3 regions of the Streptomyces sp. HUAS MS02 genome follow, and region 3 is predicted to be linked to each of the others. Evidence: riboswitches for the same ligand, from Rfam matches in the RefSeq annotation. Region 3 holds a riboswitch; each other region holds the start of a gene.

Region 1 (2,255 bases), 4.1 Mb from region 3:
GCTGGGGGCGGTGTCCGCGGTGGCGGTGCTGATCGGGGCGTTCCGGGAGGCGGCCGAGCAGGAGGCGACGCTCGAAGCGGTGGCCCAGCGGCTGGAACGGGCGCTGGCCCGGGAGGGGACGCGGCGGGAGGCCGCGCGGAGGGACGAGGCGGTGGAGTACGAGGGGTTCGTGACGGCCGTGCTCGCGGAGTTCCCGCACGGCGCGGGCCGCGCCCGGATCGTCAACCGGGGCCACCCCTCGCCCCTGCTGCTGCACGCCGACGGCACGATGTGCACCCTGGACGCCCCGCGGCCCGCGCTGCCGCTCGGCATGGACGACCTGGGCGCCTGGCCGGACCGCGCGGAGGAGACCGGGTTCCCGCCCGGGGCCACGCTGCTCTTCTACACCGACGGCCTGTCCGAGGCGCGCGACGCGCACGGTGTCTTCTACGACCCGGCCGCGCGCCTCTCGGGCCGTGTCTTCACCGCACCGGGCGCCCTGCTGACGACGCTCGCGGAGGAGGTGCGCCGGCACACGGGCGACCGCACCACGGACGACATGGCCCTCCTGGCGATCCGCCGCCCGTGAAATCTGGTCGTCCGATGTTCGTGAGGTGTGGTCGTCCGACGTCCGTAGGTGTGGTCGTCCGGCGTTCGCGGGGTGGAGATGTCACCGAGCGTGGCCGCTCCACCGTTCTCCGTATAACAACTGACGTCACGTCAGAGCAACTGTTACTCGCGAGTCAAGGTCAACTCGCCCGTTTTCGGCCCCTCATGACCCGTAAAGTCCTGCGCGAAGAGCGGAACGATCATTCGGAACAGCTTGGAATGGAGTACTCGCGTCTATTAACGTTCGATAACGCAGCGCGGTCGTCCCAGCCGTCACAAGAGACGGCTCCGTGCTCACGCGCCGAATCCCGCAAGGGAACCGGGGAACCACCAACCCTGGGGTGAATCGCACGGAAACCGCCGTGGCAGTACGCACGACCGGTTTACGCGCGTAGGAGACCTTCCTGCTCCGAACCCGTCAGCTAACCCGGTAGGCGAGAAGGAAGGAAGGAGTACGCCCACGTGGCGTCGAACCGGTCCGCGACCGAAGCCCCGTTCGTGCCGGCCCAACGTGACGGCGAGAGCCAGACGTTCGGCTACGGCAGCTACAACAGTGACAACGAGGGCCCCTGGCAGGAGTGGAATCCCAGTGAGGATTCGCTTCGTCCCGTTCGCGGTCGGCACCGCGTCGCCAAGAAGACCGGCGTACTCGCCCGTAACGGTCTGGCCCGCAGCTCCACGGTCCTCGGCGTCGGTGTCATAGCCGCCGTCAGCGGTGCCGGGATGGCGAGCGCGCAATCCGGCAAGGCCCCCGTCTCCATATCGATGCCCGACATGCCGAACGTCGGCTCGGTCTTCGAGGACGAGGCCGACGAGCCGGAGCCCCAGGGTTCCACCTCCCCCCTCAGCAACGCGGGGCTGATCGCCGCCGACACCGAGCAGGGCACCGCGGACGCCGGTGAGGCGCTGCGCGCCCGCATCATGGCGCAGGCCGAGTCCCAGCAGGACGCCTTCGACAAGGCCGCCGCCGAGGCCGCGCAGACCGCCGCCGCGGAGCAGGCCGCCGAGCAGGCCGCCAAGGAGAAGAAGGAAGCCGAGGCCAAGGAGGCCGCCGCCAAGAAGAAGGCGGAGGAGGAGGCCGCGGCGAAGAAGGAAGCCGAGCGTCTCGCCGCCCTGGCCAAGCAGTTCACGCTGCCCACCTCCTCGTACACCCTCACCTCCAGCTTCGGTCAGGCCGGCCCGTACTGGTCCTCCGGCTACCACACCGGCCTCGACTTCGCGGCCCCCACCGGCACCCTGATCAAGGCCGTAGGCAGCGGCACCATCACGCAGGCCGGCTACGAGGGCTCCTACGGCTACAAGACCGTCCTCACCCTCGATGACGGCACCGAGATCTGGTACGCCCACCAGTCCTCCATCGGCGTGAGCGTCGGCCAGAAGGTCGCCACCGGCGACGTCATCGGCCGCGTCGGCGCCACCGGCAACGTCACGGGCGCCCACCTCCACATGGAGGTCCACCCCGGCGGCTCCACCACCGGCATCGACCCGGCGGCCTGGCTCCGCAGCAAGGGCCTCAACCCGTAACGGCCGACAGCACCAACCCCGGACAGCGACGCCGCGTGGGCCCATGTGCCCACGCGGCGTTCGTCGATGGGGAAACGATGGGGAAGTCGGTGAGGAATGTGGGCGTCCGGTCCGGTCGTTGAGTAGGACATGACTTCTCTTCG
Region 2 (2,255 bases), 1.3 Mb from region 3:
CAGTGGCTCCGTCGACACCCCCAACACCGGTCCTGCGCTCGACGACCTGTGGACGGTGCTGCGCACCCTCGCCGCCGAGGGCCTGACCGACGCCGAGCGTGACGTCGCCGTGCAGAACCTCGTCGGGGTGGCCCCCCTCAAGTTCGAGACGGCCGCGGCCGTGGCGAGCACGCTGGCCGACCAGGTCGAGCAGTACCTGCCGGACGACTACCAGTCGACGCTGTACCGCCAACTCGCCGCCACCGGCACCGTGGAGGCCACCGCGGCGGCCGTGAGCGCCTTCCCGGTGGACCGTCTGGTGACCGTCCTCGTCGGGGACGCCGCGCAGATCGAGGAGCCCGTCAGGGCCCTCGGAATCGGCGAAGTCACCGTCGTTCCGGCCGAGTAGGAGCCGGCCTGACGGACGCGTGTCAGTGGGGCCCTGGTGACGGAAGAGTCACCAGGGCCCCTGTTTGTCCGTATTGATGGCGGAGGTTGTGTGTCTGCCCTGTGGCGTAGTTAACAAATCCTGTGATCCGTTTGTTATTTCGAAGACGGCCCACTTAGCGTCGGTCCGGCTGTTCGTCAGAAGTTCGCCGCAGCCGCGGCACCGGACAGTCATCGCCGAGTCCCCGCATGGCGCGAGCCAGGGGAGCCGGGGACCCATCACGTCCCTGGGGTGAATCGGGTGCCCTTCGCGGAGCGACGCGAAACGAGGGGTAGCCGTAGGAGACCTTCCTGCTCCGAACCCGTCAGCTAACCCGGTAGGCGAGAAGGAAGGAAAGGACCAGCCACTTCATGGCGTTCACCCGCGCCCCCGGGAAGCACCGCCGTCCCAGCCGTGTGCAGCGCACGACCACGCGAAACGTGGGCGTGGCCGCTCTCACCACCACCGGCGTCTTCGGCACCCTGGCCGGCCCCGCGCTCGCCGCGGAGGAGCCCGCCGTCGAGCAGACCGGCCTGAACCAGATCATCACCCTCGGCGACACGGTCGCCGACCAGGTCGACGCGCAGGCCGCCGCCCAGGAGCAGGCCGCCGAGGTGGCCGCCGTCAAGAAGAAGGCGCAGGAGGAGGCCAGGAAGGCCGCCGCCGAGAAGGCCGAGCAGGAGCGTGCCGCCGCCAAGGAGCGCGAGGAGATCAAGGCCCGTGCCGCCCGCGCGGCCGAGCGTGAGCGCCTCAACGCCTACGTCGCGCCCATCAGCGGCTCCTACATCTCCACCGGCTACAAGACCGGCGGTGCCGTCTGGTCCTCCGGCAGCCACACCGGTGTCGACTTCCACGCCGCGTCCGGTACGCCCGTCCTCGCGGTCGGCTCCGGCACCGTCGTCGAGGCGGGCTGGGGCGGTGCCTACGGCAACAACATCGTCATCAAGATGAACGACGGCACCTACACCCAGTACGGCCACCTGTCGTCCATCGGCGTCTCCGTCGGCCAGACGGTCACCCCCGGCCAGCAGATAGGCCTCTCCGGGGCGACCGGCAACGTCACCGGGGCGCATCTGCACTTCGAGGCCCGGACGACGGCCGAGTACGGCTCGGACATGGACCCCGCCGCGTACCTGCGTTCGCACGGCGTGAACGTCTGACGCGTCCCCGACGCTTCCCTGGAGGCCCCGGCTCATCGAGCCGGGGCTTTCCTCGTTCATGCATACCCGCTGTGTGACGTAGCTCCTGTCCAAAAAATATCCTTGGATTCCGGTCCGCCATCGGAAATTCCCGCTCGCTGCAATAGAGTCGCTGGAACACACGTCAATCATCGACGTTTCACGGGGATTAAGGCGGAGGTCGGTCATGCGTATTCCGGCGCACTCGGTATGCACGGCGATCCGTGATGACATCGTCGCGGGTGTCTACGAGCGCGGCAGCCGGCTCACCGAGGAACTGCTCGCCCGCCGGTACGGCGTCAGCCGGGTGCCCGTGCGCGAGGCCCTGCGCACGCTGGAGGCCGAGGGGTTCGTGGTGACCCGCCGGCACGCGGGCGCGTGCGTCGCCGAGCCGACCGAGCAGGAGGCGGCCGACCTGCTGGAGATGCGCATGCTGCTGGAGCCCCTGGGGGCCGCCCGCGCCGCACAGCGCCGTACGGAGGCGCACCTCAAGGTGTTGCGCGGCCTGGTCAGGCTGGGCCAGGAGCGGGCCAGGAGGGGCAACAGCGAGGATCTGCGCTCCCTGGGCGGCTGGTTCCACGAGACGCTCGCACAGGCGTCCGGCAGCCCCGCCCTGACCTCGACGCTCGCCCAACTGCGGCACAAGATCGCCTGGATGTACGCGGTCGAGG
Region 3 (2,255 bases):
TCAATCTCGCGCGCGAGGACGTCCAGGAATACCTCTGGGAACGGCTCGACACCCTCCTGTCCAGCGCCCCGATCGACTATGTGAAGTGGGACTTCAACCGCTGCTTCACCGACGCCGGCTGGCCCGGCGAGCCCTATCCGCAAAAGCTGTGGGTGGAGCACGTGCACGCCTTCTACGCCCTGCTGGACCGACTGCGGGCCGCGCATCCGGGGGTCGCGTTCGAGTCGTGCTCGGGTGGCGGCGGCCGGATCGACCTCGGGGTCATGTCGCGGACGGACCAGGTGTGGACCTCCGACAACACCGACCCGCTCGACCGGCTCGCCATCCAGCACGGCTTCAGCCAGATCCATCCGGCCCGGAGCATGGCCGCGTGGGTCACCGACAGCCCGAACAACCAGCTCAACGGGCGGGTCAGCTCGCTGCGGTTCCGGTTCGTCAGCGCGATGGCGGGTGTGCTCGGCGTGGGCGGCGACCTCACCGAGTGGAGCGAGGAGGAGCTGGCCGAGGCCCGGGAGTGGGTGGAGCTGTACAAGGAGATCCGGCCGGTCGTGCAGCGGGGCGACCTGTACCGGCTGCGGCCGCCGAGGGGAGGGCTGAGCGCCGTGGAGTACGTCCACGGTGACGAGGTGGTCGTCCTCGCGCTGCTCCAGGCCCAGCACTACGGAGAGCCGCTCGCCCCTCTCCGGCTGCGCGGGCTGGACCCGGCGGCGACGTACGAGTGCCGCGAAACGGGCGAAACGTACCGAGGTGCCGTGCTGGCGCACCACGGATTGCCGACGGGGTTGCGCGGCGACTTCGATGCGAAGGTTATCCGCCTGCGTCGCACTTGAGCTATCTGTCCGAAATGATGCCGTAATTCCAACAAGCCCTGGAATAAAGCCTACTGGGCCGTAGGTGCGTGAGCAGCGTCATATTCGTGACGTTCCGTCGCCGTCATGTCCACGTAATTCGCGCTGATTTCCAGGGAGGTTGGAATACGGGCTAGACCGGTCTTTTACGGAGCGTGATGGTGAATTGAAGTAAGGATCAGGTAGGAAGACGCACAGGAAGTCCCAATAGTTGTCTCTGTGGGCACAAGTCGCTTACGTTCGGCGTCAATCCGGACGGACGCCCAATCCTGCCGCCGACCGGAGCCTCGTACCGACCCGATCCACGGCAGGAGCGGGGGACCCACAGGAATCACCGCCTGTTCCGGTCTCCGGAACGGCTAGGGGTAAAGCCGTGCGCAAGCACGGCCGGACATCTCCAGTCCGCACCCGACAGCTCACCTCGCAGGCGCCGGAGAGGAATTCGTCATGCCCGCGAAGGGTAAGCACCGCCGTCCGAAGTCCCAGCGCTTCACCCGCTCGATCGCCGCCGCCGGGACCGGTGGCGCGGCGCTCGCGCTGCCGTTGATCGGAGCCGCAGGCGCCCACGCCGCGACCCCGAGCACCACCGTCTCCGGTGTTTCCGAGAAGGCGACCACGATCGCCGCCGAGAAGGCCGCCGCCGAGGCGGGCGCACGGATCGAGCAGGCCGAGAAGGCCGCGCAGGCGGAGAGGGCCACCACCAAGAAGGCGGCTCCCAAGACCTACTCGGTCAAGGTCGGCGACTACCTCGCGAAGATCGCGGACGAGCAGGACGTCGAGGGCGGCTGGAAGCGGCTGTACTCGGACAACCGTGAGGCGGTCGGCTCCGACCCCTCGCTCATCCACCCGGGGCTGAAGCTGACCATCGGTGAGCGGGCCGCGTCGAGCGAGACGTCGCGCTCGTCGTCCAAGCCGCAGCTGTCGCAGTCCTCGAAGCCCGCAGAGTCCTCGAAGCCCGCAGAGTCCTCGAAGTCCTCGAAGTCCTCGGGTACGGCGAAGCAGGAGTCGAAGGACACCCAGGCGTCGACCTCCACGGGCAGCGGCCAGTCGTCGTCCAACGCCTCCGGCTTCAGCCGGCCCATCCTCAGCGCGACCGTCGGTACCGCGTACAAGACCGCCGGCAGCATGTGGTCCAGCGGCTACCACACGGGCGTCGACTTCGTGGCCCCGACCGGGACCAGCCTCAAGGCCGTGGGCGCGGGCACCGTCGTCTCGGCCGGCTGGGGCGGCGCGTACGGCAACCAGGTCGTCATCAAGCTCGCCGACGGCTACTACGCCCAGTACGCCCACCTGTCCTCGATCTCCGTCTCCGCCGGCCAGTCGGTGAGCGGCGGCCAGCAGATCGGCCTCTCGGGCGCGACCGGCAACGTCACCGGACCGCACCTCCACTTCGAGATGCGCACCAGC

What was found. Region 3 has a riboswitch for cyclic di-AMP ahead of ACZ9QC_RS04780 (M23 family metallopeptidase). Riboswitches for the same ligand answer to the same signal wherever they lie in the genome.
Region 1: another riboswitch for cyclic di-AMP. It lies ahead of ACZ9QC_RS22260 (M23 family metallopeptidase); the one in region 3 lies ahead of ACZ9QC_RS04780 (M23 family metallopeptidase).
Region 2: another riboswitch for cyclic di-AMP. It lies ahead of ACZ9QC_RS10185 (M23 family metallopeptidase); the one in region 3 lies ahead of ACZ9QC_RS04780 (M23 family metallopeptidase).

Annotation. Positions count from the first base shown of each region.
Region 1 covers NZ_CM146747.1:5,181,118-5,183,372, forward strand. Annotated here, with positions in the region: gene ACZ9QC_RS22255 (PP2C family protein-serine/threonine phosphatase) at 1-568, shown strand, start outside; cyclic di-AMP (ydaO/yuaA leader) riboswitch at 878-1,040, shown strand; gene ACZ9QC_RS22260 (M23 family metallopeptidase) at 1,051-2,112, shown strand; gene ACZ9QC_RS22265 (aldo/keto reductase) at 2,242-2,255, shown strand, end outside.
Region 2 covers NZ_CM146747.1:2,387,107-2,389,361, reverse strand. Annotated here, with positions in the region: gene ACZ9QC_RS10190 (M16 family metallopeptidase) at 1-388, shown strand, start outside; cyclic di-AMP (ydaO/yuaA leader) riboswitch at 592-764, shown strand; gene ACZ9QC_RS10185 (M23 family metallopeptidase) at 778-1,566, shown strand; gene ACZ9QC_RS10180 (GntR family transcriptional regulator) at 1,772-2,255, shown strand, end outside.
Region 3 covers NZ_CM146747.1:1,129,170-1,131,424, reverse strand. Annotated here, with positions in the region: gene ACZ9QC_RS04785 (alpha-galactosidase) at 1-830, shown strand, start outside; cyclic di-AMP (ydaO/yuaA leader) riboswitch at 1,133-1,291, shown strand; gene ACZ9QC_RS04780 (M23 family metallopeptidase) at 1,296-2,255, shown strand, end outside.